Regions from separate parts of the Sodalis sp. RH15 genome, predicted to be linked through region 2. Evidence: predicted binding sites of a transcription regulator. Region 2 holds the regulator's gene; each other region holds the start of a gene.

Region 1 (10,848 bases), 2.7 Mb from region 2:
GAAACCGAGCTAACCAAGACCTTCGGATGGAACAAGCAGAAAAAGGCCATAAATGCCGTCAGCATGTATGATTATCAGATGCAGAAGCCATCGGAAAAAGGCGAACAGATCGCGGTTATTTTTGCCGACGGCGCCATTATCGACGGACCGGAAACCCCCGGGTCGGTAGGCGGCGATACCACCGCCGGTCAGATTCGCGATGCCCGGCTCGATCCACACATCAAGGCTATTGTATTTCGCATCAACAGCCCCGGCGGCAGCGTCAGCGCCTCGGAACTGATACGTTCGGAACTGGAAGCGGCCCGTGAATCCGGCAAGCCGGTTGTGGTGTCCATGGGCGGCATGGCCGCTTCGGGGGGGTATTGGATTTCCACCCCGGCCAATTACATCATTGCCGCCCCCAGCACGCTTACCGGCTCCATTGGTATTTTCGGCGTCATCAATACCTTCGAAGATACGCTGGGCAGCATCGGCGTGCATACCGACGGGGTGTCCACCTCGCCGTTGGCGGATTTGTCAGTTACCAAAGCCCTTCCGCCGGAGTTCTCACAAATGATGCAGCTGAACATCGAGAACGGTTATAAAAACTTTATCACCCTGGTGGGTAAAGCCCGCAACAAGACGCCGGAAGAGGTGGACAAAATCGCCCAAGGGCATGTCTGGATCGGTAGCGATGCCAAAACCAACGGACTGGTGGATCAACTGGGGGATTTCGACGATGCCGTGGCGAAAGCCGCCGAATTGGCCAAATTGAAGCAATATCACCTCAATTGGTATATCGAAGAGCCCAGCCTTATTGACTTGGTGTTATCGCAAACCAGCGCTTCGATTTACGCCCGTCTCCCGGCGACCATCCAGGCCTGGCTGCCCGCGCCGTCCGGCCAGATAGCCGCACTGTTTTCCGCCCAGCCGGGTTTGCTCACCAACCTGAACGATCCGCAAAACCGTTATGCCTATTGCCTGTCTTGCGGCGACATTCAATAAGCGGTCATCGCCGGCGGCCCGTCAATGCCGCCGGCACCCTAGGCCATGGGGCTGGTGTTATTGCTCCGTGGCCGTATAATTGAGGCTATACACTAAATAATTCACCTTGCAGGTAAGCCAACGCACCTGCAAGGTGAAAGATGACGGGTATATCGCCCCGTGAGAGGCCGTGCCTTTCCCCATGCAAAAAAAATCCATTTATGTCGCCTATACCGGCGGTACCATCGGCATGCAGCGCTCTGATAACGGCTATATACCGGTATCGGGCCATTTGCAGCGCCAGTTGGCGTTGATGCCGGAATTCTATCGCCCGGAAATGCCCGATTTTACCGTTCATGAATACGCCCCGCTGATTGATTCCTCCGATATGACGCCAAACGACTGGCAGCATATCGCCCAGGACGTGGCGGAACACTATGAGAACTATGACGGTTTTGTCATCCTGCACGGCACCGACACCATGGCCTTCACCGCCTCGGCGCTGTCGTTTATGCTGGAAAACCTGGCCAAGCCGGTCATTGTCACCGGATCCCAGATCCCCCTGGAGGCGCTGCGCTCAGACGGCCAGACCAATTTGCTCAACGCGCTATACCTGGCGGCCCATTATCCGGTAAACGAGGTCAGCCTGTTTTTCAACAACAAGCTGTTTCGCGGCAACCGTACCACCAAAGCCCATGCGGATGGTTTTGACGCCTTCGCCTCCCCCAACCTGCCGCCGCTGTTGGAAGCGGGTATCCATATTCGTCCCGTGGCGCCGCCGCTGCCCCACCGCCCCGGCGCCGAACTGATTCTTCATCCCATCACCCCCCAGCCGGTGGGTGTGGTGACGCTCTATCCGGGCATTTCCGCCGATGTGGTGGGCAATTTCCTGCGACAGCCGGTAAAAGCATTGATTCTGCGATCCTATGGCGTCGGCAACGCGCCACAGCATCCGGCGTTGCTGGATGAGCTGCGGCAGGCGGTAGCGCGCGGCAGCGTCGTGGTGAATCTCACCCAGTGCTTCTCCGGCCGGGTGAATATGGGCGGCTATGCCACCGGCAACGCTCTGGCGCGATCGGGCGTTATCAGCGGCTTCGATATGACGGTTGAAGCGGCGCTGACCAAACTGCACTATTTGCTCAGCCAATCGCTCCCGGCCGATGAGATACGGCACATCATGCAACAGGATTTGCGCGGCGAGCTGACCGGCGATGATATAAGCGGAGAAACAGCATGAAACAGGCTTTGCTGCTGATTGATTTGCAAAATGACTTTTGCCCGGGCGGCGCTCTGGCGGTTACCGATGGCGATAAAGTCATTGCGGTGGCGAATCGAGCCATAGCGTTCTGCCGCCGGGAAGACATACCGGTCGTGGCATCACTGGACTGGCATCCCTCAAATCACGGCAGCTTTGCCGTGAACTCCGGCGGACGGGTGGGTGAAATCGGGCTGCTGGATGGTCTGTCCCAGGTATGGTGGCCGGTGCATTGCGTACAGGATACCACCGGGGCGCAGTTGCATCCCGAACTGGATGCAGAAGGCATCCGCCGCCGCATCTATAAAGGCCGTCAGGCCGGCATCGACAGCTACAGCGCTTTTTACGATAACGGTCATCGAGCCCAAACCGAGCTACACGCCTATCTGCAGGCCCAAGGAATCCATAGCCTCTCCATCATGGGCCTGGCGACGGATTATTGCGTGAATTATACCGTGCTGGACGCCCTCTCGCTGGGCTACGCCGTGGATGTTATCTTAGACGGCTGCAGGGGCGTGGACCTTCATCCCGGCGACAGCGCCAGGGCATTGGAAGAGATGCAGCGCCTCGGAGCGGGACTTATCACCCTGGCAGAGTTCACCGCCGGATGCTGAAGGCCGGGTGGTAGACATCTGCGGTGCCGGATCGCCGCGATACCCGTCCCTGCCCGCGCCGAATCGCTATCTATGCAGGCATGCCCTAACCGCGTTTATCCGGCTTGAACCGATACAAAAGCAGGCCCGCGCCTCATTAATCCGGCTTGGCTCGAAAAATCTCCGGCGGCTCGCCGGTGAATTCCGCCAGCAGTTCCCGCTTGCTTTTCATTACAATGCTGCCGTCGGTACCGATGCTCATATGCTCCGGCCGGTGATTGTTTCTGGCCTGCCAAAGCATGACTATTTGCAGGCAATGCTCTTTTTGTTCTTCGGTAAGGCGAACGCCGTCAGGCCATTTTCCCAACTCCACCGCCGTCAACAGCCTCTGGTAGATTTCCGGGGTCAGGGTTGCCATTAGCGCGTCGACATCCATGAATTTCTCCTTAGGGGAATATCTGCAACATGAATAATTAGCTGAATCGTTAAAGCGATAAACATGACAGAGTGTCAGCCGCTGATCTCTTCGCCATTGTCCTGGTCTTTGAAACGCAGGGAGGCGGAATTCACGCAAAAGCGGGCACCGGTAGGCTGCGGTCCGTCAGGGAAAACATGTCCCAAATGGGCATCGCAGGCGCCGCAACGGATCTCTACCCGGTGCATGCCGTGGGAGTCGTCATCCAGATAGCGGATGGCGGTATCGCTTACCGGCTCATAAAAACTCGGCCAGCCGCAGCCGGAGTCATATTTGCTTGCAGAATAAAACAGCGGCGCATTGCACACCAGGCAATGGTACTGCCCGGTCCGCTTGTTCTCCAGTAATTTACCGCTGTAGGGCGGCTCGGTGCCCCGCTGCTGCGTGACATACCGCTGCATTTCGGTCAATGAGTCCGTAGGCGGTCGTATCGATTCGTCGTTAGCCATAAGTGCGATTCCCGGACGGTTAATGGAATAGAGCAGGTCAAAACCGGCTCATTATAACAAATAATTAACAACATCGGAGACATTTTTAGCTTAAACTAGGGAACGAGAAACAACGTGAGCGGTAAGTGTGATGAACATCACATTTAACTGCCAGGTGCAGTTTTAATTGAGGTCGAACGACCTCATATTATTCGTAGCTGAGCAGGCAGCGGAACGAACGATTAACGTTCGAATGGTATTGTCGGGTTTGATTTGTAGCAACTATTGACACGATTCCGCTTGACGCTGCGTGAGGTTTTTGTAAATTTACAAGCAACCTTTTATTCACTAACAAATAGCTGGTGGAATATATGACTATCAAAGTAGGTATCAACGGTTTTGGCCGTATCGGCCGCATTGTTTTCCGTGCTGCGCAGGAACGTGACGATGTGGAAATCGTCGGAATCAACGACCTGTTAGATGCTGACTACATGGCTTACATGCTGAAGTATGATTCAACCCACGGCCGTTTCAACGGCACCGTGGAAGTCCAGAATGGCCATCTGGTTGTTAACGGTAAAACTATCCGTGTTACCGCAGAGAAAGATCCGGCTAACCTGAAATGGGGCGAAATCGGCGTCGACGTAGTCGCAGAAGCCACCGGTATCTTCCTCACCGACGAAACCGCTCGCAAGCATATCACCGCCGGCGCAAAGAAAGTGGTGTTGACTGGTCCTTCCAAGGACAATACCCCGATGTTCGTCATGGGCGTCAACCACAAGTCCTATGACGGCCAGGATATCGTTTCCAACGCCTCATGTACTACCAACTGCCTGGCCCCGCTGGCTAAAGTGCTGAACGACAAATTCGGCATCGTCGAAGCCCTGATGACTACGGTCCATGCCACCACCGCTACCCAGAAAACCGTTGACGGCCCGTCCCACAAAGACTGGCGCGGCGGCCGCGGCGCATCCCAGAACATTATTCCGTCCTCTACCGGCGCGGCTAAAGCAGTGGGTAAAGTTATCCCTGAGCTGAACGGTAAACTGACCGGTATGTCATTCCGTGTTCCGACGCCGAACGTGTCCGTAGTGGATTTGACCGCTCGCATCGAAAAAAGCGCAACTTATGAAGAAATCTGCGCCGCGATGAAAGAAGCGTCCGAAGGCGAACTGAAAGGCATCCTGGGCTATACTACCGATGACGTCGTCTCTACCGATTTCAACGGTGAAAAACTGACTTCCGTATTTGATGCCAAAGCCGGTATTGCTTTGAACAAGAACTTTGTCAAACTGATATCCTGGTACGATAACGAAACCGGTTACTCCAATAAAGTGCTGGATCTGATTTCCCATATCGCCAAGAAATAATTGCCGATAGCAAATATGTAGGGGGCGACAGCGATGTCGCCCTTTTTATTTGATCCGTTTCCTCATTTCAATAGGGCCCGAAAATGTACGACACTCTTTTTGCGTTACCCGTTAAAGAACAGCTTTCTTCATCGGTCAGCCTGCGCCAATTGGATCAACTGCCGGTCATCGTTATCGATCATCCCCTGGTTCGGGCGGCGGTCACGTTACAGGGCGCACATCTTATCGCCTGGCAACCCGCCGGCGAGGAAGCGGTTTTATGGCTGAGCGAAGCCAGTGCGTTCAAAGACGGCGTGGCCATTCGCGGCGGCATTCCTATCTGCTGGCCCTGGTTTGGCAAAGTAGCCAGCCCGAATCACGGCTTTGCGCGTATTTTGCCCTGGCAGCTAAGCGAACATCACGAAGACGAGGGTCAGGTCACGTTAACCCTGACGCTGCATGACAGCACCGCCACCGAACAGTATTGGCCGAAACCCTTTACCCTGACGGCAAAATATGTCCTTGGCAAGACCTGTAGCGTCGAACTTGAAGCTCAGGGGGATTTCCAAAACACCACTGCCCTGCACAGCTATTTCAATATCGGCGACATTACCCAGGTCAAAATCAGCGGCTTAGGCGATAGCTATATAGATAAAGTCAAAGACGGCATCACCGCGCAGCAAAAAGGCGAGCTGGGGTTCAGCGGGGAAGAAGTGGACCGGGTTTATACCCATCCTGAATCGGTTAGCCAGATCCACGATCCGCTGCTTAAACGGATTATTGTGATTCACCACCACAATCACAGCGACGTGGTGGCCTGGAATCCCGGCGCCGCGTTAGCGAAGCAAATAGGCGATATTACCGATGAAGGTTATAAAACCTATGTCTGCGTCGAGACCGCGCGCGTTAACGACCCGCTGACGGCCACCGCCTCCGCCCCGGCCCGTTTGTCCACGGTGATCAGCCTGCGCAAGGCATAATGGCAGGACGGCATGGCGTTGGAAAGCGTAGTGCAGGATCTGTCGTCACGCTGTCGCCAATCTGAATAAGGCACTGGTTGCAGTGGGAAATAATCATTGCAACCAGGCTGCGCTTCATGGCTGAATTACCCCGCCGCCCGCGCCAACAATAGGTGTCCCCGTTTTGTCAGGTTCCCGTTTTTGTCTACATAATGCCGCCAGCGATAAAGGGTCAGGCCTCGTGTTTTGACATACCCTTTCTGTCCGCCGGAGGCCCAGCGCAGCTCTTCGGACATACCCGCCCAGGCACGTACGTTTGACGCCAACAGTTTTTCATCCATTGGGGCGGCGGCCTGCGCCATCAGCCTGTTGCCACGATTCGTCAGCCGTCCGGTTGCCCCGATGTACCGACTCAGCTCCCGGTAAGCCACTCCCTCGTCTTTGGCGAAGCGGGCCATTTCACCCCGTGGCAAAGCACCCTTTCCCGTTAGAGCGCTCCAACGCAGGACTTTGTTTGTGATGTCCCTTTTACCGAAATGATCCTTCGAATACAATTTAGTCGAGAACGTGACCGCCGGCGGAGTTTCAACACTGGCAGCGGGGGAGATACAATGCGAGACCACCAGCAATGGCATATAACGCATCAGAGAGGGGAAGGGCCATGCCGTTTCCCGCATGATCAGGTTAGTATATTCCGCCGCGCCGGCCCAGCACTCAACCTCGTTGGCGTTGAAATTTTGCAGGAGCGCCCAGACCATTTGAGACAGCAGGATCTGCAGCGCATTGGACACATCGAGCCCTTTAACCGGATAACATGTTTGCTGGCGTCCGCTACCGCCCCGCATAAAGACGAACTCCGCCTTTGGCCGGCCCTGAAATGAGGGCGTAATGCCTTCTTGAAGCAATAATTGCCAGCGCTCGGGGGCGCCCCCCTTCTCCAGAACAACTTTCCAATGATTAAAAAGCCGCCGAAACGTCCGGCTGAGCCGGTATATTTCCATTAACGGCTCTTTCACCCAGGTTTCTATTACCGGCTCCGCAGGTAAAAAAAATTTATCATAGAGGGCGAGAGAAGCGATGATCCGCTCTTCTCCCCGTGCAATGAGATCCAATTGACGCCGCAGGTCCGAGGGATTGCGCGCCTGCAGATCAAGTACTTCATCTTTTGGATAGCGCCTTGCCATCGCTCTTGCGTACGCTTCGGTATCCCAAGAAGGAATACCCGATGGAAGCTGGACGGTACGGGGACTGTAAGAGGACAGACCGTTCAAAATTGAAAGCATATCTCACCGTTTTTCATCCTTGTTCGGCACCCAGTTCTTATCCTGTTACCTTAGCGTTTAATGCTGTAAGTTGCGTTTGATTTTCCGTTAATTAAATATTTCATCAAAGGGCAGGAACAAAGCGTCAGCGCCGCGCGGGACCGCGCGGCGGATTGAGGTCGATGGTGACGCCCGCGGCGCGCAGGAGCTGGCGCGACAGAGGATCAAACGATATCGAGATGTGTTTTTCGCTTGGGCGCCGGAAAAGCTTCATCCAGCGCCTGTAGCTGGCGGGGGCTTAATTCTATGCCCAGCGCCCCGGCATTTTCCTGAACGTGGGCCTCGCTGCCGGCTTTGGGTATGGCAATCACTCCGGGTTGACGTATCACCCATGCCAGCAATACCTGTGCAACCGTTACCTCCAGTTCCTGGGCAACGGACAATACCGCCGGGCTATCCATTAGACCGTTACGCAGTTTCCCGGCCTGCGCCAGGGGGCAATAGGCCATTACCGGCAGTGACTTTTGCTGACACCAGGGCAGCAGGTCATATTCGATGCCCCGGGAAGCGAGGTGGTATAAAACCTGATCGGTCATGCAGGCGGTTCCGCCAGGCAACGACCACAGTTCCCGCATATCCGACAAATCCAGGTTGGAGACACCCCATCGTTTGATTTTTCCCGCCTGCTGTAAATGTTCCATGGCGGTTATGGTATCGGCCAGGGGTATATTCCCTCGCCAGTGCAATAAATAAAGATCGATAACATCGGTTTGCAGGCGGCGCAGGCTGTTTTCACAGGCGGTGACGGCTTTCTGCCCCCCGGCGTTCTGCGGGTAGACCTTGGACACCAGAAAGACCTCGTCCCGCCTGCCGCGAATGGCTTGGGCCACTACTCTCTCCGCCCCGCCGTCGGCATACATCTCGGCGGTATCAATTAATGTCAGTCCATGATCGAGACCAAATTGTATCGCGCGCGCTTCCTGCGCCATATTGCCGGACCGTTCCCCCATATACCACGTGCCTTGGCCAATGGCGGGCACGGAATATCCGTCGGGAAAAATCACCTGTTTCATGGTTATAGGCCCTCCTGTTCTCATGAATCACGGTAATCGCACTATTTTGATGCAATAAACTTTAAACGCTTTATAATGGTGCAAGGTCTGCACTATATTAGAAGCGATAGGTCAATCCGACCCCCACTGTGGTTGTGGAATTGGCGTTTACCATCGGACTATCTTTAACTTCGCCATTCAAGCGCGCATACCGGGCCACCAGCGAGGCGCGCCAGCTATCAGTCAAGGCGTAGACAGCAGTCATTTCCAGGTAAGGGGACCAGCCGTCATCGGCCTGGTATTCGTTTAAGCCGCTGCGCCGGGACTCATGCGGGCTGACGCCGAAGTAATAATCGTTTTGCTTGCCGCTGGCCCAGGCAGCTCCAATACCCGGCAAGAGCGTCAGCCTGTCAAAGGTAAACGGGTAAAGATAGGCTAAATCAGCGGTAAAGCCATTGCTTTCATTAAGGATATCACCGAGGTATTCGGTGCGGATAATTCCCCAACTGGCGTTGAATCGGTAGCGTAATCCGGCCATAGCGGTGGAACGGCGTTTATCCAGCTGTTTCATATAGCCGTAATCGTCATCGCCAGGCTTGAAACGGAAGGGGGAATAGGCTACGGCTAATGATAATTGATTTTGTTGATCTTTCCACAGGTAATAACCGGCGCTGAGCCCTTGCAGGTAGACGCTGTCGCCGTCGTAATTGATAAGAGGAAAGGGAAAGATTTTTCCATCTTCCCCTTTATACGGAGAGGTAGAATAGAGCGCCGAAGCGCCCAAAGACCACGTGCCGGCTAAGGCAGTCGGCACATAGAGCGCCACCGCAGCGGCTATAGCCCCTATTTTAAACGTGTTACTTTTCACGATGTCAGTTTCCCTTAATGTAAAAAAGCACAACGGCTACAACCAATCTAAATTAGAAGTGTAAAGTAAAGCCTTGGTCATTGTCGGTTATTTACAGAAACGAACAATTAACATCTAAATTATATCCTAATTTTCTATAAACTATAACGGAATCTGTTGACAGCCTCACAGACCGCGCCACAATGGGATCTGATAGATATTTCGGCAACTGAGTCATTGATATATCTTAAAAAAAGCGTTAACACTTAAATGACATTTCCAAGATGCCAACTAAACTTTATCTTAGAGAAAGATTTTACCTGAGAGCGGTTACGGCAAAGCGGCTACAAGTTGGCATAGTGGTTGCTGTACTCAGAAGGGATCTTTTTTTTCAGGAGCCGCAAAATACCAATTTAGCTCCTTTTTAACCTGTGCTAATAACGAAGGACGGGCATCGCCATGAACATATTTGACCAGTATCGTCAGCGCTACGAAGCTGCCAAGGACGAAGAGTTCACCTTGCAGGAATTCCTGGCTATCTGCCGCCAGGATCGCAGCGCGTTCGCCAATGCGGCTGAGAGGCTTTTAATGGCAATCGGTGAGCCAGTTATGGTTGACACCGCTCAGGAACCGCCTCTCTCCCGGCTATTTTCCAACCGCGTTATCGCACGCTACCCTGCCTTCGAAGAATTTTACGGCATGGAGGAAGCCATTGAGCAAATTGTCTCGTATCTGAAACATGCCGCTCAAGGGCTGGAAGAAAAGAAACAGATTCTGTACCTCCTCGGCCCGGTGGGGGGCGGTAAATCCTCCCTGGCGGAACGCTTGAAGTCATTGATGCAGCGTGTGCCTATTTATATACTGAGCGCCAACGGCGAACGCAGCCCGGTGAACGATCATCCGCTCTGCCTGTTCAACCCGCTGGAAGACGCCAATATCCTGGAAAAGGATTATGGCATCCCCCACCGTTATCTCGGCACCATCATGTCGCCTTGGGCGGCCAAGCGCCTGCACGACTTCGGCGGCGATATCACCCGCTTCAGGGTAGTAAAGGTATGGCCGTCTATCCTTGAGCAGATCGCCATCGCCAAAACCGAACCCGGCGATGAAAATAATCAGGACATTTCCGCTCTGGTGGGCAAGGTGGATATCCGCAAACTGGAAGACCATGCCCAGAACGATCCCGACGCCTACGGTTATTCCGGCGCACTGTGCCGGGCCAACCAGGGCATCATGGAATTCGTGGAAATGTTCAAGGCCCCCATCAAGGTGCTGCATCCGTTGCTGACCGCCACCCAGGAAGGCAACTATAACGGCACCGAGGGCATTGCCGCCCTGCCGTTCAACGGTATCATCCTGGCGCATTCCAATGAATCGGAATGGGTACAGTTCCGCAATAATAAGAACAATGAGGCCTTCCTCGACCGTGTTTATATCGTCAAGGTGCCTTATTGCCTGCGGGTATCGCAGGAAATCAAGATTTATGAAAAACTTATCAGCAACAGTGAACTGGCGGAATCACCCTGCGCGCCCGGCACGCTTGAGACATTAGCGCGTTTTTCGATTCTGTCGCGCTTGAAGGAACCGGAAAACTCCAGCATTTATTCCAAAATGCGGATATATGACGGCGAAAGCCTGAAAGATACCGACCCGAAAGCAAAATCC
Region 2 (10,848 bases):
TTTCAGGGTGATAAGGTCACCGAGCGTACGGAACGGTTCTCCGGCGGCGAGAAAGCCCGGCTGGTGCTGGCGCTGATCGTCTGGCAGCGCCCTAACCTGCTGTTGCTGGATGAGCCCACCAACCATCTGGATCTGGATATGCGCCAGGCGCTCACCGAGGCGCTGATTGACTTTGAGGGCGCCCTGGTAGTGGTATCCCATGACCGGCATTTGCTGCGTTCCACCACCGACGATTTCTATCTGGTTCATGACGGGCTGGTAGAGCCCTTCGAGGGAGACCTGGAGGATTACCAGCAATGGCTGGCGGACCAGCAGCGCCAGGCGGCGCAGGGCGCCGACGGCCGCGAGGATATTCCCGCCTCCGCCAATAACGCCCAGTCCAGAAAGGACCAAAAGCGGCGCGAAGCCGAGTTCCGCAGCCAAACCCAGCCGCTGCGCAAATCCATCGAACGCCACGAAAAAGCGCTGGAAACCCTGGGCAGCGAACTGGCGAAAGTGGAAGCCGAGCTGGCGGATTCAGCGCTGTACGATATCGCCCGTAAAGGAGATCTCGCCGCCTGTCTGCAGCGCCAGGCCCAGGTAAAATCCCAATTGGAACAGGCGGAAACAGCGTGGCTGGATGCCCAGGAACAGCTTGAAACCCTGATAAAAGAGTTTGAAGGGGAATAGCCCTTTATAGTCAACCGCCAGCACCGAAGCCGCACCGGGCGTGTTAAAGGGAGACCGCGCCAGCACCGAAGCCGCACCGAGCGTGTTCAAGGGAGACCGCGCCAATGAGGTCGAAGCGGACGTGGTTTTCCCGCCCGCCGGAGCGCCTCATGGCACGGTAGGCCCGCGATCACCGGCGCGTGAACCGAACGTGTTCAAGGGAGACCGCGCCAATGAGGTCGAAGCGGGCGTGGTTTTCCCGCCCGCCGAAGCGCCTCATGGCACGGTAGGCCCGCGATCGCCGGCGCGTGAACCTAGCGTGTTAAAGGAAGACCGCAAAAATTGCGCGGCCTTATCAGCGCCAAATCAACAGCACGCAGGCCGCAGTAAGCAATCCCATGGCGACATTAAATACCGTCCAGGCGCGTTTACTGCTGAGCAAACGGCCGATAAGCGTACCAAAGCCGAGCCAAATAGTCCCGGAAACGATATTCACCGTCACAATACCAATACTGATGGCCCCCACCGAAGTAATATAGGCATTACCCGTCAGGCTGAAACTGGCTACAGCCCCCAGCGCCATCAACCAGGCTTTGGGATTCAGGAACTGCAGCAGTCCGCCCTGGTAAAACGGAATGGGGCGTGGCGGCGGCGCATCCGTCTCCAATGTTTCATACGCCGCGGTGGCAATCTTCCAGGCTAACCACAGCAGATAAAGGGAACCGGCCACTTTGAGCATAAAATGCAATGACGGATACAGGGTAATTAAACCGCCGATACCGAAAGCCACCAATAGCAATATGCACTGCATCCCGAGCATAATACCCAGCATCAACGGCATTGAACGCCAAAAACCGAAATTCGCGCCGGAAGCGGTAAGCAGCATATTATTAGGACCGGGCGTAATGGCAGCGACCCAAAGAAAACCCAACATTGAAAGAAAAAGACTCGGTTCCACGTTTCGGGGGCTCCCCTCCCTTTAATGAAGGTAAGAAACTAACAGCGCGCTTGTATCCGCACAAGGCTTTGCTGGTGAAATTTCCTCAAGGCATTGAATCATTAACAAACTGGACATAACATGATGATTATTCCGTGGGAAGAAATCGACTCCGACACCCTGTATAACCTGCTTGAATCCTTTGTCTTGCGAGAAGGCACCGATTACGGCGAACAGGAAAAGACATTGGAGGCCAAAGTCGCCGATGTCAAACGTCAACTGATAAGCGGCGAAGCGGTAGTGGTATGGTCGGAACTGCATGAGACCATCAATATTATGCCCCGCGGCCAGTTTCATCCGGAATAACGCAAATTGGCCCTGCGCCGCTAAACATGATAACAATAATCAAGTCTTTCATGCCGGGCGCATGTGAATCTACCCGTCATACTTCAAGTTGCAGGTGCGTCCGCTTTCCTGCAACCTGAGTTATTGAGGGTATCACGCCGTCATATAACGAAGCGTAGGGTTACCATGTCAGCACAACATCCCATTATTGCCGTTACCGGCTCCAGCGGCGCCGGCACCACCACCACCAGTCTGGCTTTCCGTAAAATTTTTCACCAGTTGAATATTCACGCCGCCGAGCTGGAAGGGGACAGTTTCCACCATTTTACCCGTCCGGAAATGGACATGGCCATTCGCAAGGCCCGCGATCTCGGGCGACATATCAGCTATTTCGGGCCGGAAGCCAATGACTTCGGCCTATTGGAACACACCTTCCTGCAGTATGGGCTCACCGGCCACGGCAAAGCGCGAAAATATCTGCACACCTATGACGAAGCCGTTCCCTACAATCAGATTCCCGGCACCTTTACTCCCTGGCAGCCGCTGCCGGAGCCGACGGATGTGCTGTTTTACGAGGGGCTGCACGGCGGGGTGGTTACCGACCACCATAATGTGGCGCAGCATGTGGATCTCCTGGTGGGTGTAGTACCCATCGTCAACCTGGAATGGATACAAAAGCTGGTGCGCGATACCAGCGAACGCGGACACTCCCGGGAAGCGGTGATGGATTCCGTGGTGCGATCGATGGAAGACTATATCAACTACATCACACCGCAATTTTCCCGTACCCATATCAATTTTCAACGGGTTCCCACGGTGGACACGTCCAACCCCTTTGCCGCCAAGGCCATCCCTTCGCTGGACGAAAGCTTTGTGGTAATTCACTTTCGCGGCCTGGATCATATCGACTTTCCCTATCTGCTGGCGATGCTGCAGGGGTCGTTTATTTCCAATATCAATACGCTGGTGGTACCGGGAGGGAAAATGGGGCTGGCGATGGAACTGATCATGGGACCATTGGTAAAGCAGCTACTGGAAGGCAAACGCATTGAATAAACCGGGCGCGGCCGGAGCGTCGCGCCCGCGGTAACGCATCCGTCATTCAGGACGGCAAACGCACTTCAAAACTATGGGTAACGTTCACGGATTTGCCGAGCATCAAAGACACCGAGCAATACTTTTCCGCTGACAGCTCCACCGCCCTTTCGACGATTTTGTCGGTGAGCCCCGTGCCGGAAACTATGAAGTGTAAATTAATATGGGTAAATAACCTCGGCGCTTCGTCGCGGCGTTCAGAGGTCAGCTTGACTTCGCAATCACGCACATCCTGACGCCCTTTTTGCAGAATCGATACCACGTCGATGGCGCTGCACCCCCCAGCCGCCATAAGTACCATTTCCATTGGGCTGGGCGCTTTTTCCCCTGCGTTGCCATCCATCAAAATCTGGTGGCCGGAGGCGGATTCACCTATAAAAGACAGACCTTCGACCCATTTTACTCGTGCTTGCATTATGATGACTCCAGATAAAAAGTTTTTCCTGCACCCTACATTTTTATTGGAAAGGTGGCAATGTTACCTAACATACTTCATGCTGATGCAAGACAACAGAAGACACTGCTTCAAACCTATGCTAAAAACAAGGCTGGATCGACCTCATGATAATGAAAGGGCAAGAGAGCGATCGGAACATCACTAAAACCAGACCCTAATAAGTTCCCTAACGTCGCTCCGTTTACAACGGAGATGGATCGATAAAACAGCGCCGTAATAGGGAATACGATGTCCTGAACAAGGACAGCGATGACAAAAGAGGATAACAGCGAATGGTTCTCGGCAAACCGCAAACAGACCCGACTCTCGAATGGTTCCTGTCTCATTGCCATATTCACAAGTATCCATCGAAGAGTACGCTAATACATCAAGGCGAAAAAGCTGAAACACTTTACTACATCGTCAAAGGCGCCGTCGCGGTGCTGATAAAAGATGAAGAAGGTAAAGAGATGATCTTGTCCTACCTTAACCAGGGGGATTTTATCGGGGAATTGGGCTTATTCGAAGAAGGCCAGGAGCGCAGCGCCTGGGTTCGTGCGAAAACCGCTTGTGAAGTGGCTGAAATTTCTTATAAAAAATTCCGGCAACTGATTCAGGTGAATCCGGATATCCTGATGCGTCTGTCGGCGCAGATGGCCAGCCGCTTGCAGGTCACCTCGGAAAAAGTCGGTAATCTGGCGTTTCTCGACGTCACGGGACGTATCGCGCAAACCTTGCTTAATCTGGCGAAACAACCCGACGCCATGACCCACCCCGACGGCATGCAAATCAAGATTACCCGCCAGGAAATCGGCCAGATTGTCGGCTGTTCCCGTGAAACGGTGGGCCGTATTCTGAAAATGCTGGAAGATCAAAATCTCATCTCCGCACACGGCAAGACCATTGTCGTTTACGGTACGCGTTAAACGTTAATCAAACAGGCGTGGTACTCTGTGCCACGCCTGCTTGTTGGCAGCATGTGGCGTCGACTGATCTATCACCCCGAAGTCAACTATGCCTTGCGGCAAACCATCGTGCTTTGCCTGCCGGTGGCGATAGGGCTATTGTTCGGCAGCCTGCAGAACGGCCTGCTGTTCTCCCTGGTGCCCGCCTGTTGCAACATCGCCGGCCTGGATACCCTGCATAAACGCTTTTTTAAACGCCTGGCCATCGGCGGTACGCTGTTCGCCGTCAGCAGCGTACTGATCCAGTGGCTGCTCTTTGTACACGTACCCTTGCCCTTTATCATGGTGGGCCTGGCGCTGGTGCTGGGCGTCACCGGTGAAATCAGTCCGTTGCACGGGCGGTTATTACCCGCCTCCCTTATCGCCGCCATTTTTACCCTCGGCCTGACCGGCAACGCCCCGGTGTGGATCCCGCCGCTGCTGTATATCGCCGGTACCGCCTGGTACGGGCTGTTTACCGGCCTGTGGTTCCGATGGCTTAAAGAGCAGCCGATGCGGGAAACCCTCAGCCTGCTCTATAGAGAGCTCGCGGATTATATCGAGGCGAAATACAGCCTGCTGACCCAGCATACCGACCCGGAAACCGCCCTGCCGCCGCTGTTTGCCCGGCAGCAGCGGGTGATTGATCTGATTGCGCAAATTTACCAGCAGCTGCATATGCTGTCGGCCAACCATCAGCTTCAGTACAAACGTCTGCTGCGGACATTTCAGGTGGCTCTGGACCTGCAAGAGCATATCGCCGTCAGTTTGCATCAGCCGGACGAAGTGCAGAAGCTGGTGGAGCAGAGTCACGCTGAAGCGGTGATCCGCTATAATGCCCAATTGATTGCCGCCCGGCTGCGGGTGGTAGCGGACGATATTCTTTATCATCGGTTATCGGGCCGTTTCACCATGGCGGAAGCCCTGTCGGCGGTGGAAAAAATTGCCCAGCGAAATCCGGATAATCCGGTGGGGCAATTTTGTTTTTATCACTTCAGCCGCATCGCCCGGCTGCTCAGGACGCAACGTCCGCTCTACCGGCGGGATATCATGGCGGATAACCAGCAACGGCTCTCTTTCTGGCAGGCGCTGCGCAGCTACTGTTCGCTCAAATCCATGGCGCTGCGCAACGCCGCCCGGCTGGGCATTATGCTGGCCATCGGCAGCAGCCTGGGACTGGTGTTCAACCTGCCTAAACCCTACTGGATTCTGATGACGGTGATGTTTGTCAGCCAGAACGGCTATAACGCCACCCGGGTACGTATCCAGCATCGGGCGCTGGGAACCTTGGCCGGCCTGGTTATCGCCGCCGCGACCCTGCAGCTCCATCTGGGGGACGGCACGGTTTTATTGTTTATGCTGGTGGTGACCCTGGCGGCTTACCTGGTTTTGCGGAAAAATTACGGCCTGGCGATGACCGGCTTCACCGTAACCGCCGTTTACACCCTGCAGCTATTGTCCCTGAACGGTACGCATTTTCTGGTACCGCGGCTGGTGGATACCCTGATCGGATGCATGCTGGCGTTCGGCGGTACGCTCTGGCTGTGGCCGCAGTGGCAAAGCGGCCTGCTGCGCAAAAACGCCCATCAGGCGCTGGAAAGGGATCAGGACGCATTGCGTCTGTTATTACAGGCGAATCCGGAGCCGGCGGCGCTGGCCTATGCCCGTATGCGGGCCAACCAGGCCCATAACGCCCTGTTCACCTCACTAAGCCAGGCCATGCAGGAGCCCGGTTTCAACTCCCGCTACCTCATCGATATGCGCCTATGGGTGACCCATAGCCAGTTTATTATTGAGCATATCAATGCCATGACGATACTGGCGCGGGATCACTACATGCTGACGCCAATGCTGGCGGAAAAATACCTGACCGCCTGCGAGGTGGCGCTGCAAACCTGCCAGCAACGGCTGGAATACGATGGTCCGAGCAGCGAACAGCCGGTACTGGCCACCGCCGGCGATACGCCGGAGCAGCCGGGCACCCCGATGGAACGCCATCTGCGGCGTATCCTGTTCCATTTGGGAGTCATGCATACCATCTCGTCGGTTGCCTGGCGCCAGCGACCGCAGCACGGCCGCTGGCTATCGCGGCGATTGGGGGAAAATGCCCAATAGCCGCCGATAATGGCGGCTGAGCGTGTTGGCAAAGTGCCCGGTCGAGAAAGGCGGTTTGATAAGTGAACCGTCCGCGCCAGGCTCTTTCTCAGTGAGCTCAGCCGGCGGTAACCTGGGCCACCGCCTGTTCAAACCTGGCCATTCCCTGATCGATATCGTCAAATTCCACCACCAGCGACGGGGCGAAACGCACCACGTCCGGGCCGGCGTTCAGGATCATCAGACCGTTGGCGGCGCTGGCATGAAGGAATTCCCGTGCCCGGCCGTGATAGCCGGGTTTCAGCGCGGCGCCAATCAGCAAGCCCATGCCCCGAATTTCTTCGAACACATGATAGCGGTCGTTAATCTTCTGCAGCGCGCTGAAAAACCTGTCATGCCGTTCATTGATTCCCGCCAGCACCGCCGGCTGGTTAATGACGTCCAGCGCCGCCTCGGCCACCGCGCAGGCCAGCGGATTGCCGCCATAGGTGGTGCCGTGGGTTCCCACCGCCATCACCGACGAAATCTCCTCGGTAGTAAGCATGGCGCTGATGGGGAAACCGCCTCCCAGCGCTTTGGCGGTGGTGAGAATATCCGGCAGGACACCATAATGCATATAAGTGAATAACTTACCGGTCCGGCCCATACCGCACTGCACTTCGTCCATCACCAGCAGGGCCTGGTATTGATCGCACAGATCCCTAAGCCCCTGCAGGAATTCCGGCGTGGCCGGCGTGATCCCGCCCTCGCCCTGTATCGGCTCAACCACCACCGCGCAGGTATGATCGTCCATCACCGCTTTTACCGCCGCCAAATCGTTGAACGGCACGTGGACGATATCACCGGGTTTCGGTCCGAAACCATCGGAATATTTGGGTTGGCCGCCCACCGTGACGGTAAAGAGCGTACGGCCGTGAAAGGCGTTGTGGAACGCGATGATTTTGGTTTTATAAGGGCTGTGGCGGGTGATGGCATAATGACGGGCCAGCTTAAAGGCGGCTTCGTTGGCTTCACCTCCCGAATTGGCGAAGAAGACCCTATCGGCAAAGGTGGCATCGATAAGTTTGCGCGCCAGCCGCAGCGCCGGTTCATTGGTAAAGACATTACTGGTGTGCCACAGGGTTTCACCCTGGCTTTTCAGCGCCGCCACCAGCGCCGGATGGCAATGGCCCAGGGCGGTCACGGCGATACCGCCGGAGAAATCAATGTACTCCTTGCCTTCCTGGTCCCATACCCGGCTGCCTTTGCCTCTGACGGGAATAAATTGAGCAGGTGCATAAACTGGCAAAATGACCTGATCAAACGTTTCCCTGGTTACCGCGTCATCATGTGTTTTCATAAGCTTTTTACTCTATCCGCCGCAAAAGATAAATGAAATTATAATCATAAAATATGAATAAAAAATCACTTCAATGCAATCTTTTATCGCCGTTCAACGGCAAAAAATTATATCCGCTACCGACGCCGGGCCGGTTGAAGCATTCGCGGCGGGCCATCGGCTTACATCGCCAGGAAATTCGCCAGCAACCGATGTCCCTGTTCGCTGAGAATGCTCTCAGGATGAAACTGTACACCTTCAAGGGGCAAGGTACGATGACGGATGCCCATGATTTCATCGTGAACGCCTTCTTGCAGGCTCCAGGCGGAAACCTCCAGGCAGGGCGGCAAACCGGCGGTCTCCACCACCAGCGAATGGTAGCGGGTCATGGTCAAATCCGCGGGCAACCCGGCGAAAACCCCCCGGCCGTCATGGACGATAGGTGAGGTCTTACCGTGCATAACCTGCTTTGCCCGCACAACGCGGGCGCCGAATACCTGCGCTATGGCCTGGTGGCCGAGGCAAACCCCCAAAACCGGTATCTTGCCGGCAAAATGCGCAATGGCCGCCATGGAGATGCCTGACTCGTCAGGGGTACCGGGGCCGGGAGAAATCACCAGCCTCTCGGGCGCCATACGGTCGATATCGTCCAGTTGCACCTCATCGTGGCGTTTAACCTCTACATGTGCGCCCAGTTCGCAGAAATATTGGTACAGGTTATAGGTAAAGGAATCATAGTTATCGATGATCAGCAACATGGTAAGGGTGGCCTATTTTTACCGGTTGTTCAGGCAGGAAAATGAAGAAATGGGTCAGCTTGTCCCACGCATCGGGATTTCAGCCAAGTATAACGTGCTCCATATCCCGCTGTCGAACATCGGGCGGGGGGATTCACCGGCTTTAGCGTGAGGCAAATCGAGCCTTGGCGCGGCGCGCGTACCTATTCTGGGACAGAAGGTCAAAACCAGAGGTCAGGCATCGGATATCTGAAGTCAAATAATGGAATAGCGGAATAAAAGGCCGTATATTGCTCATAATTGACTTAATTAGTGAGCAAAGTTCCTGAATGACCACCATCATGGAAAAGACCACCGGACTTGTCGCCTTTGTCCGCACGGTCCAAAACGGCTCCTTTGCCAGCGCGGGACGTATTATCGGGGCCAGTCCCTCGGCCGTCTCCAAAAGCGTGGCCCGTCTCGAAGGGCGCCTGGGGGTGAGGCTATTTCAACGGTCAACCCGGACACTGAGGCTGACGGTGGAAGGCACGGATTATTATGAACGGGTGGCGCCTTTGCTGCAGGCAATGGAAGAAGCGGAAAATCATGTCCAGTCCAACGAGACACCGCAGGGCCTTATCCGCATCAGCGTGCCGGTTTTGGTGGGACGCGTGCTGATGGCGCGGTGGGTGGCGAAATTTGTCCTTCTCTATCCACGCCTTAAATTCGATCTCGACGTCACCGATCGAAACGTCGATATCATCCGGGAAGGATTTGATCTCGCCTTGCGTATCGGCGCCCTGCCGGATTCCGGGCTGAATGCCCGCTTACTGGGCTATACCGATCATATTTTGGCCGCGTCGCCGGCATACCTGAAGCGCCGCGGCGCTCCCCTTGCCCTTGACGATCTGCAACATCACGACTGCCTGCGTTTCCTTATTGCGGGACGTCCCTTCCCCTACGCGTTTGCCGGCGGCACCTCCATCATCCCCGACGGTCCTCTCGATACCAGCGACGGCGCCACGCTTCGCCAGGCCGCCGTCGAGGGGATGGGGATTATTCAAATCCCCCGGTTCGCGGTCGCCGACGACATCGCGGCCGGAACGTTGATCCACGTCCTGCCCGGGTTTCCCATGCTGGTATCCCCTATCCACGCGCTGCATCCCTTTGGCCGCCAACTGCCGATCCGTGCCCGGCTGTTCGTGGATTTTCTGGTGGAACAATTCCGTGAAAAGGATACGGCATCCTAGGCGTTCCAGCCGCCATCGACGGTAAGATTTTCGCCGTTGGTATAAGAGGCGTCCGGGTGAGCCAGATAAGCGACGGCGGCGGCTATCTCTTTCACCTTGCCGAAACGGCCGACGCTTGTGAGCTTGACCATGGCGTCATATTCCGGCGTGCCGGGGTTCGGACTCAGCTCGGTGTCGATGGGACCGGGCTGGACGCCGTTAACCGTAATGCCCATTGGACCGAGCTCACGGGAAAGACCTTTGGTAAAACCGGACAGGGCGAACTTGGTGGCGATATAGAGAGTCACGCCGGGCAGCGGCGCGGCTTCGCCAAACGCCGAGCTGATGTTGATGATGCGTCCCCAGCCCGTTTTCGCCATGCGCCTGCCGGCATCTTTGGCCAAGGCCATGGGCGCACGGACATTCAAATTGAAATGATTGTCGTAGCTTTGGTCGGACGTTTCGAGAAACGGGCCGTACTCCACCGTGCCGGCGTTATTCACCAGGATATCAAGACGACCGTTGAATTTACCGCTGAAAGCGCCATCGACGGCGGCAATGAGGGTAGCTATTCCCTTAGGGTCGCCGAGATCGGCGCCAACCGCTTCCGCTTCGCCGCCGGCGGCGCGGATTTCATTAACCACCGCCTCGGCGCGTTCCCGGCCGGCGGCATAGGTAATGATGACCGATGCGCCGTCGGCCGCCAGACGGGCCGCCACCGCGGCGCCGATACCACGGGAAGAACCCGTGACCAGGGCGAGTTTATTGCTAAGTGGTTTAGACATGCTTGAATCCTTAAGGTTAAGAGACGGGGAGTGCTCCCCGTCTGCTGTATGGTTTACGGATTCAGTATTGGCCTTTCCCAAATGTCCCGGTAGTGCCATTCCATTCGCTTCATTCGTGAATAAAGTTCGCGAATAACGCCAGCAGGCTTTCCAGCTCGTGAGACGGCGGAGGAAATCGCCGTCAATTCATGCCTTGCCGGACTCCTGCATCGCCAGATTGGCGAGAATCAGGCTGGAATCAAGGCTGGGCGTTGCCGCCGCATCGCCGCCGCCCGACATCTGCTGCGCGATGAATTCCTTG
Region 3 (10,848 bases), 2.5 Mb from region 2:
GAGAGGTTCATGATCAACTGTTCGGCTGAAGGCGTTTTGATGTTCAACGCACGAATATGCTCCAGGGCATTGGATTTTTCCCATTGATCGTTTATCAAAAAGCCGGCTTTAACGGTATTGCGCCGGGCGCTGATATTGATATTTTCCCGCACTGAATGTACCGGAATCAGGCCGTCGGCCTTGCGGTCTTCCGGGCAGAGCATCAGTCCGGCGCTGATGGCATCGATGGGGGAACGGATGGAAATGGGTTTGCCGTCCAGCAGCAATTGGCCGCCGGTAATCAGCGTTCCGCCGAAAAGGCCTTTCATCAGTTCGCTGCGCCCCGCTCCCACCAGTCCGAACAGACCGACGATTTCACCGGCGCGTACCGATAAGGAAATGGGAGTCTTCACCCCCACCGCCTCTATTTTGTCCAGCTCCAGCCTGACGTCGCCGTGGGGACGGGGAACATAATCATAAATATCCCCCAGATTACGCCCCACCATGGCCTGCACCAGAATGTCGTGGTCCACGGCGGTCATGTCGTCAAAGGTGCGCACATATTTGCCGTCTTTGAATACCGTGATGGCGTCCCCCAGCGTAAAGATTTCTTCCATACGATGGGAAACGTAAAGAATGACCCGTCCCTCGGCGCGCAGCTCGCGGATAACACGGAATAACTGCTCTATTTCCCGCGCCGACAATGAACTGGTGGGCTCGTCAAAAGCGATGATTTTGGCATTACGGGTTAATGCCTTGGCGATTTCAACCATTTGCCACTGGGCGATGGACAGATACTTAAGCGGCGTTTCCGGCGCGATATCCAGCCCCAAATGCTCCAGCTGCAGCTTGGTTTCATAATTCAGAATGCCGCGGTTAACAAAACCGTGCTTGTTTGGTAATTGACCCAGATAAATATTTTCCGCCACCGTCATCTCGGGAACCAGATGCAGTTCCTGGTAAATAATCGCTACCCCGGCGTTCAACGCATCGGTGGTGGTATTGAAATGAACCGGCTGCCCCTTGATCAGGATTTCGCCCTGCGTCGGCGTATAGCTGCCGCTGAGAATCTTCAGCAAAGTCGATTTCCCGGCGCCGTTCTCCCCCATGAGGGCATGGATTTGACCCGAATAACAATCGAAGCTGATATCGTCCAGCGCTTTCACGCCGGGAAAGGTTTTACCAATGCCGCGAAACGATAGATAAGGTGTCTGAATTGTCATGAACACATCCTCGCGTTAACAGATCCGGACAGTGCGCCGGCAATCCCGCTACGGTAACTATCAGGGGTTTTGACTGACACGGACACATCCTCTTGATGAATGACGTCGTCATGGACCGGGACGGCCTCGGCCGTCCCGGCAAACACTTGTTCCGTTAAAAATGTCGGTTAAAAATTACAGGCCTTTTTTCTTCAGTTCTTCTTTGAAGTTATCGCGGGTAATCAATACCACGTCGGTGACTTCGGTGAATTTCGGCGGTTCAACGCCCTTGGTTACCCAGTCATGCATCATCTGGATACTCTTGTAACCGTGTACGTCGGGGCTGGGCAATAAAGAACCGTAGAAACCGGTGGATTCGTTTTTGGACAGCTCATTCACCGCATCCACGCCGTTGATGCCGACGCCGATAACGTCAGGCGCCTTGAATCCCTGACCTTCGGTGGCGCGCACGCCGCCCAGCACGGTATTGTCGTTCATGCCGACAATCAGCCAGTGTTTCACGCCGGGATGCTGGACCAGCAGTGAGTTGCCGGCGTCAAACGCGCCGGGGATATCATTGGACTTGGTGGGGACCTGGTAGATTTGTTTATCCGGTATGCCGGCGGCTTTTAACGCATCCATGGCGCCGGTGGTGCGGCGACGAGCGGTATCGAGCTCATTGGCGGTAATGGCCATGACCCCGGTGTCGGCCACTTTCCAGCCGCGCTTGGTCATTTCCTTGAACTCTTCCTGGCCGGCGCGCTGGCCCAGCTGGGTGGCGGCCATCATGACGATGGGAACGTTAACCATGGGTTTGCCTTTGGCGTCGACGAACTGGTCATCCACCGCCATGACTTTCATATCGTAGCTGCGTGCTTTGGCGACAATCGCCGAGCCAAGTTTGGGATCGGGGGTACAAATGACAAACCCTTTGGCACCGCTGGCCGCCAGGCTATCGATCGCATTAAGTGTTTTTTCACCATCGGGTACGGCAATTTTAATCACGTCAAAGCCCATATCTTTGCCGGCTTTGTCAGCAAAACGCCATTCGGTTTGAAACCAGGGTTCTTCAGGTTGTTTCACCAAAAAACCCAACTTCATGTTCTCCGCCATAGCCGAATGAGACATAACAGCGGCTACTGCAATTGCCGCCAGTGCCTTAGTGAATTTATGCATGGAACTCTCCGGTAATTATTATCGCTCTGCTTCGAAATGCTGAAGCGTGTAAGCGTTATCAGTCGGTAAGATTTTACCCGGTGGTACTGCCAGGCGGCCTATGAGTCGCCATTTATCCAATCGGGCCCTTTAGACGGATGTAGTTTTAACGTTTACGTGTTACCAAAATGTAGAGCGTTATCACAGTTCTCAATAACAGCAGTTTTGTGCATAGATACAGCAAAATTCATCTGTGAAGGACTTTATGAGGAACATCACATTTCAGTCACTGGCGGCAGGAAAGTGCATACTTCCAGCTAACGTCTCCTCACTGCCCGATTAAAACCCCCTTATGGTTATCGACATCATCAGGTTTCGGGTTAACAGGAGATACGAGCATGACTGAAGAGGCCATTAGCCTCGGGCTTGATTTCGGCAGTGATTCAGTGCGCGCCCTGGCGGTTGCCTGCGGCAGCGGTAAAGAGCTGGCCACCGAAGTTGTCTGGTACCCGCGCTGGCGCGAGGGCCGGTATTGCAAACCCGCGGATAACCAGTTCCGCCACCATCCGGCGGATTATCTGGAGTCCATGGAGCAGGCGATCCGCGCCGTGGTGGCGCATTTGTCGCCGGCGCAGCGGGAAAGCATCGTCGGCATCGGGGTGGACACCACCGGCTCGACGCCGGCCCCCATTGATGCCGAAGGCCGGGTTCTGGCCCTGCGGCCGGAATTCGCCGATAATCCCAACGCCATGTTTATTTTGTGGAAGGACCATACCTCCATAGAAGAAGCTGAAGCCATCAACCAACTGTGCCGCAGCGGTGAATTCCCCGACTATTCCCGCTATATCGGCGGTGTCTATTCATCGGAGTGGTTCTGGGCAAAAATCCTCCATATCACCCGCCAGGACCGCCAGGTCCGCCAGGAAGCGGTCTCCTGGATTGAGCTGTGCGACTGGATCCCGGCGGTATTGTCCGCCACCACGCGTCCTGAGGAAATCAGGCGCGGCCGCTGCTCCGCCGGACATAAATCCCTCTGGCATCCGGTATGGGGCGGCGTACCGCCAAAAGCGTTTCTCCATGCCCTTGATCCGGTACTGACGGAAAATCTGCAATACCCGCTCTTTACCGACACCTATACCGCCGACCTGCCGGTGGGCCGCATCAGCGCCGAATGGGCGCAAAAGCTCGGCGTGCCGCCTTCCGTAACCATTGCCGGCGGAGCCTTTGACTGCCATATCGGCGCCGTGGGCGCCGGCGCTCAGCCCTATACCCTGGTAAAGGTCATCGGCACGTCCACCTGCGATATCCTGATAGCCGATGAACAAAAAGTCGGCGATCGCTCCATTACCGGTATCTGCGGCCAGGTGGACGGCAGCGTCATTCCCGGCTTTATCGGCCTGGAGGCGGGACAGTCGGCTTTTGGCGATATTTATGCCTGGTACGGCAAGGTGCTGGGCTGGCCCCTGCGCCGGGCCGCACGGCAAAATCCTTCCCTACAGCCGGCGCTCGAGGCCATAGAAACCGACATGCTGTCGGCGCTGGCCGAAGCCTGGGCTGAGGAACCGTCGCTGGAACATCTGCCGGTGGTGCTGGACTGGTTCAATGGCCGCCGCACTCCTTATGCCAACCAGCGCCTGAAAGGGGTTATCACCGGCCTTAACCTGGGCACCGACGCGCCGGCGCTGTTCGGCGGGTTGATTGCCGCCACCGCCTTCGGCGCGCGCGCCATCATGGAGTGCTTCGTTGATCAGGGCATTCCGGTGGAGAACGTGCTGGTGCTGGGGGGCATTGCCCGCAAATCGCCGATCATCATGCAGGTGCTGGCGGATGTCATGAATCGTCCGCTGCAGCTGGTGGCCTCCGACCAATGCTGTGCCCTGGGAGCGGCGATTTTCGGCGCGGTGGCGGCGGGAACCTACGGGGATATCGCCACGGCCCAGCAGCACATGGCCAGTAAAATCGAACGCGTCCTACAGCCGGACCCTGACAAAGTCGCCTCATTCCAGGTCCTGTATGAACGCTACCGGCACTGGAGCGAAATCGCTGAACCCGCCTATGCCGTAACGGCTGCCATCGGGCATTAACCAACAAAAGCCGGGCCGCGGGAAAGACCGCCGCCCGAAACCTCCCTTTGACGGAGACGCACAGGAGTCATTATGGAAAATTTTCAACAGCACGAAGTCTGGTTTGTGATAGGCAGCCAACATCTTTACGGCCCGGAAACGCTGCGGCAAGTCACCGAACATGCGCAGACCGTGGTCAAGGGCCTGAATGATGAGGCAGGCCTGCCGGTCAAGCTGGTTTTGAAACCCCTGGTCACCTCGCCGGATCAAATCCTGGCATTGTGCCGCGAGGCCAATTACGATACCCGCTGCATCGGCTTGCTCACCTGGCTGCACACTTTTTCTCCGGCCAAGATGTGGATAGGCGGCCTGAGCATCCTGAATAAACCCCTGCTGCAGTTCCATACCCAATTCAATGCGCAAATCCCGTGGGAAACCATGGACATGGATTTTATGAACCTGAACCAGACCGCCCACGGCGGCCGTGAATTCGGTTTCATCGGCGCGCGGATGCATTTGAATCATCAGGTCGTGGTGGGCCACTGGCAAGACCCGCAGGCCCATGCAGGCATCGCCAAATGGATGCGCGCCGCGGTGGCCCGCGAAGAGAGCCAGCATTTGGTGGTGGCCCGGTTCGGCGACAACATGCGTGAAGTGGCGGTGACCGAAGGCAATAAGGTTGGCGCGCAAATCCAGTTCGGCTACTCGGTTACCGCTTACGGCCTGGGGGATCTGGTGAGCGTGGTGGATGAAGTTTCGCACGGCGATATCGACGCGCTGGTGGAAGAGTATGAAGCTTCCTACATCCTCACCGACAAAATCAAGCACAATGGCGAAAAACGCCAGAACCTGCTGGATGCGGCCCGTATCGAACTGGGCATGAAACGCTTCCTGGAGCAGGCGGGCTGTAAAGCCTTCACCACCAACTTTGAAAATCTGTACGGACTCAAGCAGTTGCCGGGGCTGGCGGTGCAACGCCTGATGCAGCAAGGCTATGGCTTCGCCGGCGAAGGGGACTGGAAAACCGCGGCCCTGCTGCGCATCCTTAAGGTCATGGCCGCCGGTCTGCCCGGGGGCACCTCGTTTATGGAAGATTATACCTATAACTTCCAGCCGGAGAATAACCTCGCCCTTGGCTCACATATGCTTGAAGTGTGTCCGAGTATCGCCAAAGAAGAAAAACCCACCGTGGACGTGCAATTCCTCGGTATCGGCGGCAAGGCGGACCCGGCGCGGCTACTGTTCTCCACCCCGGCCGGCCCGGCGGTTAACGCCTCGGTTATCGATATGGGCGACCGGTTCCGTATGCTGGTGAACGTGGTGGATACCATCGAGCAGCCCCATCCCCTGCCGAAGCTGCCGGTGGCCCGCGCCATCTGGAAGGCCCAGCCGTCCCTTGAAGTGGCGGCGGAAGCCTGGATCCTGGGCGGAGGTGCGCATCATACCGTATTCAGCCAGGCCCTGAGCCTGGATCATATCCGGCTCTATGCGGAAATGAACGGTATCGAACTGCTGGTTATCGATAATGACACCCGCATTCCCGACTTCAAGCAGGCCCTGCGCTGGAATGAACTCTATTATAAGCTAGCGGCGAAATAAGACGTTTTGTTTATAAGGCCGGGGACAATCCGTTCCCGGCCTGAACGCCCCGCGCTTTTTTAGCTTTTTATCGCGGAATATATGGACACCGGAGCCGCACTGAATATACTACTTTGCTTATATTTCCTTCCCTGAACGCTCAACAATGACTGCGCAAGAGTACTTATTAAAATTCCGTAAGGTAAACACCCCCGAGAGCCTGGAAAAGCTGTTCGATCATCTGAATTACTCCCTGGTGGACAGCGGTGAAATCATCAATATGTACCGGGCGGCGGACCACCGCAGGGCGGAACTGGCCTCCGGCGGCCGTCTGTTCGATCTCGGCCAGGTGCCTAAATCCGTATGGCGGTTCGTGATTTGAACGCCGGCCACGCTCCGGCGGGCTCCCCGCCGCGTATCGGCGGCTGGCTGTGGGTCGCGACGGCCTACCTTGGGGTGGCGCTTATCAGCGCGAGCCTTATCATCATTATCTTCCTGCTGGCGCTGGTGAACCACTGGGACGCGCTTTCACAGTCCGCGCAACACTCCATGTTCGGTCTGCAATGGCTGGCCTCGCTGCTCACCGCCGCCGCCATGTGGTGTTTTACCTTCTGGACGCTGCGGCTGATGCTCCGACGCTCCCTGCGCTTTCCCAAGATATTTATCCTCTGGCTGCTGGCGGGGGTTTTATTGGCCCTGAAGGCCTTTGCCTTTTCCCCTATCACCGACCAGCTGGCGCTGCACCAGCTATACTGGCCGCTGCTGGCGGCGGCTCTCGGCGTGCCTTACATAAAACGCTCGCAGCGGGTTAAGCATACCTTTATCCAGCCATGATATCGGCCATGGCCACCGGAAGGCGGAAATCCGCTATCGGCATAGGGCATACCGGCCGCCGGCGGATAATAACCCTACGGAAACTGTGTTGTCGAAAGGGAACCTATGCCGGATAATAGCCCGCGTCTTTTTAAATGGGTACGGCAATGAATGGTTACCTGCTACTGTTTATCGGCACGGTGCTGGTAAATAATTTCGTCCTGGTCAAATTTCTCGGCTTATGCCCATTTATGGGCGTATCCAAAAAGCTGGAAACGGCAATGGGTATGGGCATGGCCACTACCTTCGTCATGACGCTGGCGTCCATCTGCGCCTGGCTGATAAATGACTTTATCCTGCAACCCCTGGATCTGGCCTATTTACGTACCCTTTCCTTTATTTTTATTATCGCGGTGGTGGTGCAGTTCACCGAACTGGTGGTGCGAAAGACCAGCCCCTCCCTCTACCGTCTGCTGGGCATTTTCCTGCCGCTTATCACCACCAACTGCGCGGTACTCGGCGTGGCGCTGCTCAATATCAATCTTGCCCATAACTTCCTGCAGTCCGCGGTGTATGGTTTCAGCGCCGCGGCGGGCTTCTCACTGGTGATGATCCTGTTCTCCGCCATCCGGGAACGCCTGGCGGTGGCCGACGTACCGGCGCCCTTCAAGGGTTCGTCCATCGCCCTGGTGACCGCCGGACTGATGTCGCTGGCCTTTATGGGCTTTAGCGGGCTGGTGAAATTCTGATGGTCTTGGTCTATGCCGTCGGCGCGCTCAGCCTGCTGGCTTTGCTATGCGGGGCCCTGCTGGGGTTTGCCGCCCGCCGCTTTACCGTAGAAGAGGATCCGGTCGCCGGACAGATCGATGCCCTGCTGCCCCAAAGCCAGTGCGCGCAGTGCGGTTATCCCGGCTGCAAGCCTTATGCCGAAGCGGTGGCGGTCCATGGCGAAAAAATCAACAAGTGCGCCCCCGGCGGAGAACCGGTGATGCTGAAAATCGCCGGTTTGATGAACGTGGAGCCGCAGCCGCTGGACGGCGGCGGCGAGGCGTCCCGCCCCGTGGCCACCGTGGCCTGGATCGATGAGGCCAACTGCATCGGCTGCACCAAATGTATCCAGGCGTGTCCGGTGGATGCCATTATCGGCACCACCCGGGCGGTGCATACGGTGGTGAGCGAGCTCTGCACCGGCTGTGATTTATGCGTCGCGCCCTGCCCGACCGACTGCATTGAAATGCGGCCGCTGGCGGACACCGCGCAAAATTGGAAGTGGGATCTTTCCCGCATCCCGGTTCAGGTCATTTCCCTGGAGCACCATGTTTAATTTATTCGCCGAACTGCGCAAAGACCGCATCTGGGAATTTGACGGCGGCATTTATCCTCCGGAAATGAAGGAGCAGTCCAGCGGTACGCCGCTGCGCGTGGTGCCGTTGCCGGACCAGCTCATTATCCCTCTCAAGCAGCATCTTGGACCGGAGGGTGAACTGTGCGTCGCCGCCGGCGACCGGGTGCTGCGCGGACAGCCCCTGACCCGCGGCCTGGGGCGCACCTTGCCGGTCCATGCTCCCACCTCCGGGGTGATTGAGTCTATTACTTCCCATATCACCGCTCATCCGTCGGCGCTGGCTGAGCTTTGCATCATCCTGCGCGCCGACGGCTTGGACAGCTGGTGCCCGTTGCAGCCGGCGGCCGATTTCCGCCGGCATAACGCCCAGTGGGTGCTGAATCGGATACATCAGGCCGGCATCGCCGGTTTGGGCGGCGCGGGTTTCCCCACCGCCGCCAAAATCACCGGCGGCGGCAGCGTTGAGACCCTGATTATCAACGCCGCGGAATGCGAGCCTTATATTACCGCCGACGACCGGCTGATGCGGGAACGGGCCCATGAAATTGTCGCGGGCATTGATGTGGTGGCCCATGCCGTCGCCCCCGGGCGCGTACTCATCGGCATCGAGGATAACAAACCGGCCGCCGCATCCGCCCTGGAGCAGGCATTGGCGCAGCGGCCGGATTACCTGCTGCGGGTTGTGCCGACCAAATATCCTTCCGGCGGCGCCAAGCAGCTGACGAAAATCCTTACCGGGCGGGAAGTGCCCTTCGGTCAACATTCGGCCTCCATCGGCGTGTTGATGCTGAATGTGGGCACGGTTTTCGCCATCAAGCGGGCGGTAATAGACGGGGAGCCTCTTACCGAACGGGTGGTGACGCTGTCCGGCGGCGCCTTGAAACAGCCGGGCAATGTCTGGGGGCGCATCGGCACCCCGGTGGGGCATCTGCTGCGCCATGCGGGCTTTGTTGCCGAAGGGGAGCAGTTGGTTATCATGGGCGGGCCATTGATGGGATTTACCCTGCCGTCTCTCGATGTCCCCATCGTCAAGATCAGTAATTGCATCATGGCCCCCGCCGCCGGGGAGCTGGCCAAAGCGCAGCCCGAGCAAGCCTGCATTCGCTGCAGCCTGTGCGCCGATGCCTGCCCGGCCGGACTGCTGCCCCAGCAGCTTTATTGGTTCAGCCGCGGCCAGGAGCACGACAAGGCCCGGCGCCATCATCTGTTCGATTGCATAGAATGCGGAGCCTGCGCCTATGTTTGCCCGAGCAATATCCCGCTGGTGCACTATTACCGTCGGGAAAAAGCGGAGATCCGGGCCCTCGATGGGGAAGCGGAAAAATCAGCCACCGCCAGGGCGCGTTATGAGGCCAAGCTTGCCCGGCGCGAACGGGAAAAAACAGCCAGAGAACTGCGCCACCGGCAGGCGGCGGTGAAGCTGGACGAAATCGTCCCGCGGATGCCGGCAAAAGTATCCCTTGGTGATACCGCCCCCTCCAGCGCGACAAAAGTCGTGTCCATGGCGTCCGGCGCGCCGCAGCGACCTGCTGCTGACGGTGACGGCGTCACTTCTGACCTGCATCATCAGCAGCAGGATGCCGTCGCCGCCGCCATTGCCCGGGTAAAAGCCCGTAAAGCCGCCGCTGCAAAACAGCCTCAAGAGGAATAAATGGCTTTCAGAATAGCGAGTTCACCTTTTACCCATAACCGGTTAACCACCGGCCAGATCATGTCGCAGGTGATTGCGGCATGCCTGCCGGGCTTCCTCGCCCTGAGCTATTTCTTCGGTTACGGCACGTTGATTCAGGTGGTGTTGGCCTGCATCACCGCATTGCTGGCCGAGGCGGCGGCGGCGGCGCTGCGCAAACAATCCGTACCGGCAAAACTCACCGACTACTCCGCGCTGCTGACGGCTGTCCTGCTGGGGTTAAGCCTGCCGCCCTTGGGTCCCTGGTGGGTCATTGTCCTGGCGACGCTGTGCGCCATTATCATTGCCAAGCAGCTTTACGGCGGCCTGGGGCATAATCCCTTCAATCCGGCCATGGTGGGGTATGTCATAGTGCTTATCTCTTTTCCGGTACAAATGACCAGTTGGCTGCCGGAAGAGAGCATGCGGCTGCACCCCGCCGGACTGGCGGATACCCTGGGGCTTATTTTTTCCGGCCATACGTCCCTGGATCTGGATTTACAGCAGGTGCGCCAGGGGTTTGACGGGATTACCCAGGCCACCCCGCTGGATAATTACAAAACCGGCCTGCATGCCGGCCGCGATGCGGCCCGGCTTTTGCGACAGCCGCTTTATAACGGCTGGATGGGGGGGCTGGGCTGGCAATGGGTCAATCTTGGTTTCCTGGCGGGCGGCTTGTATCTGCTGCTGCGCAACATCATCAGTTGGCATATCCCCATCGCCTTTCTGGCGAGCCTGGGTTTTTGCGCCGTCCTGGCCTGGCTGTTGATGCCCCAGGCCGCGCCGCCGCCGATGCTGCACCTGTTTTCCGGCGCCACCATGCTGGGGGCGTTTTTTATCGCCACCGATCCGGTAACCGCCTCCACCACCCATCGCGGGCGACTGATATTCGGCGCGCTGACCGGCGGTCTGGTCTGGCTTATCCGCACCTACGGCGGCTACCCCGAAGGGGTGGCTTTTGCCGTATTGCTGGCGAATATCTGCGTGCCGCTTATCGATCATTATACCCAGCCCCGTGCCTACGGACATCCATGAGGAGCGCCG

What was found. Region 2 encodes CRP, which controls carbon source genes, mostly activating them, when cyclic AMP is high. Its sites were predicted from a motif close to ATGTGANNNNNNTCACAT; they were not measured.
Region 1: msrB (peptide-methionine (R)-S-oxide reductase MsrB) is a predicted target of CRP. The motif match lies at 3,861-3,878, and genes of this name have one in related genera.
Region 3: ACL2XO_RS15070 (arabinose ABC transporter substrate-binding protein) is a predicted target of CRP. The motif match lies at 2,600-2,617, and genes of this name have one in related genera.

The regions. Positions count from the first base shown of each region.
Region 1 is NZ_CP178738.1:3,549,179-3,560,026, forward strand. It holds gene sppA (signal peptide peptidase SppA) at 1-984, shown strand, start outside; gene ansA (asparaginase) at 1,166-2,200, shown strand; gene pncA (bifunctional nicotinamidase/pyrazinamidase) at 2,197-2,832, shown strand; gene ACL2XO_RS16200 (YeaC family protein) at 2,969-3,247, opposite strand; gene msrB (peptide-methionine (R)-S-oxide reductase MsrB) at 3,322-3,735, opposite strand; gene gapA (glyceraldehyde-3-phosphate dehydrogenase) at 4,086-5,084, shown strand; gene ACL2XO_RS16215 (D-hexose-6-phosphate mutarotase) at 5,168-6,043, shown strand; gene ACL2XO_RS16220 (DUF4765 family protein) at 6,169-7,305, opposite strand; gene ACL2XO_RS16225 (aldo/keto reductase) at 7,509-8,357, opposite strand; gene ACL2XO_RS16230 (MipA/OmpV family protein) at 8,455-9,204, opposite strand; gene yeaG (protein kinase YeaG) at 9,643-10,848, shown strand, end outside.
Region 2 is NZ_CP178738.1:808,222-819,069, reverse strand. It holds gene ACL2XO_RS03720 (ABC transporter ATP-binding protein) at 1-669, shown strand, start outside; gene ACL2XO_RS03715 (LysE family translocator) at 1,004-1,606, opposite strand; gene ACL2XO_RS03710 (YheU family protein) at 1,730-1,951, shown strand; gene ACL2XO_RS03705 (phosphoribulokinase) at 2,117-2,986, shown strand; gene ACL2XO_RS03700 (OsmC family protein) at 3,033-3,440, opposite strand; gene crp (cAMP-activated global transcriptional regulator CRP) at 3,755-4,387, shown strand; gene ACL2XO_RS03690 (YccS/YhfK family putative transporter) at 4,439-6,520, shown strand; gene argD (bifunctional acetylornithine/succinyldiaminopimelate transaminase) at 6,618-7,838, opposite strand; gene ACL2XO_RS03680 (aminodeoxychorismate synthase component II) at 8,000-8,575, opposite strand; gene ACL2XO_RS03675 (LysR family transcriptional regulator) at 8,884-9,783, shown strand; gene ACL2XO_RS03670 (SDR family NAD(P)-dependent oxidoreductase) at 9,780-10,547, opposite strand; gene ACL2XO_RS03665 (EF-hand domain-containing protein) at 10,734-10,848, opposite strand, start outside.
Region 3 is NZ_CP178738.1:3,291,708-3,302,555, reverse strand. It holds gene araG (L-arabinose ABC transporter ATP-binding protein AraG) at 1-1,202, opposite strand, end outside; gene ACL2XO_RS15070 (arabinose ABC transporter substrate-binding protein) at 1,377-2,357, opposite strand; gene ACL2XO_RS15065 (ribulokinase) at 2,735-4,420, shown strand; gene araA (L-arabinose isomerase) at 4,493-5,998, shown strand; gene ydgT (transcription modulator YdgT) at 6,144-6,359, shown strand; gene ACL2XO_RS15050 (DUF2569 domain-containing protein) at 6,341-6,811, shown strand; gene rsxA (electron transport complex subunit RsxA) at 6,958-7,539, shown strand; gene rsxB (electron transport complex subunit RsxB) at 7,539-8,114, shown strand; partial or broken gene rsxC (electron transport complex subunit RsxC) at 8,107-9,759, shown strand; gene rsxD (electron transport complex subunit RsxD) at 9,787-10,839, shown strand.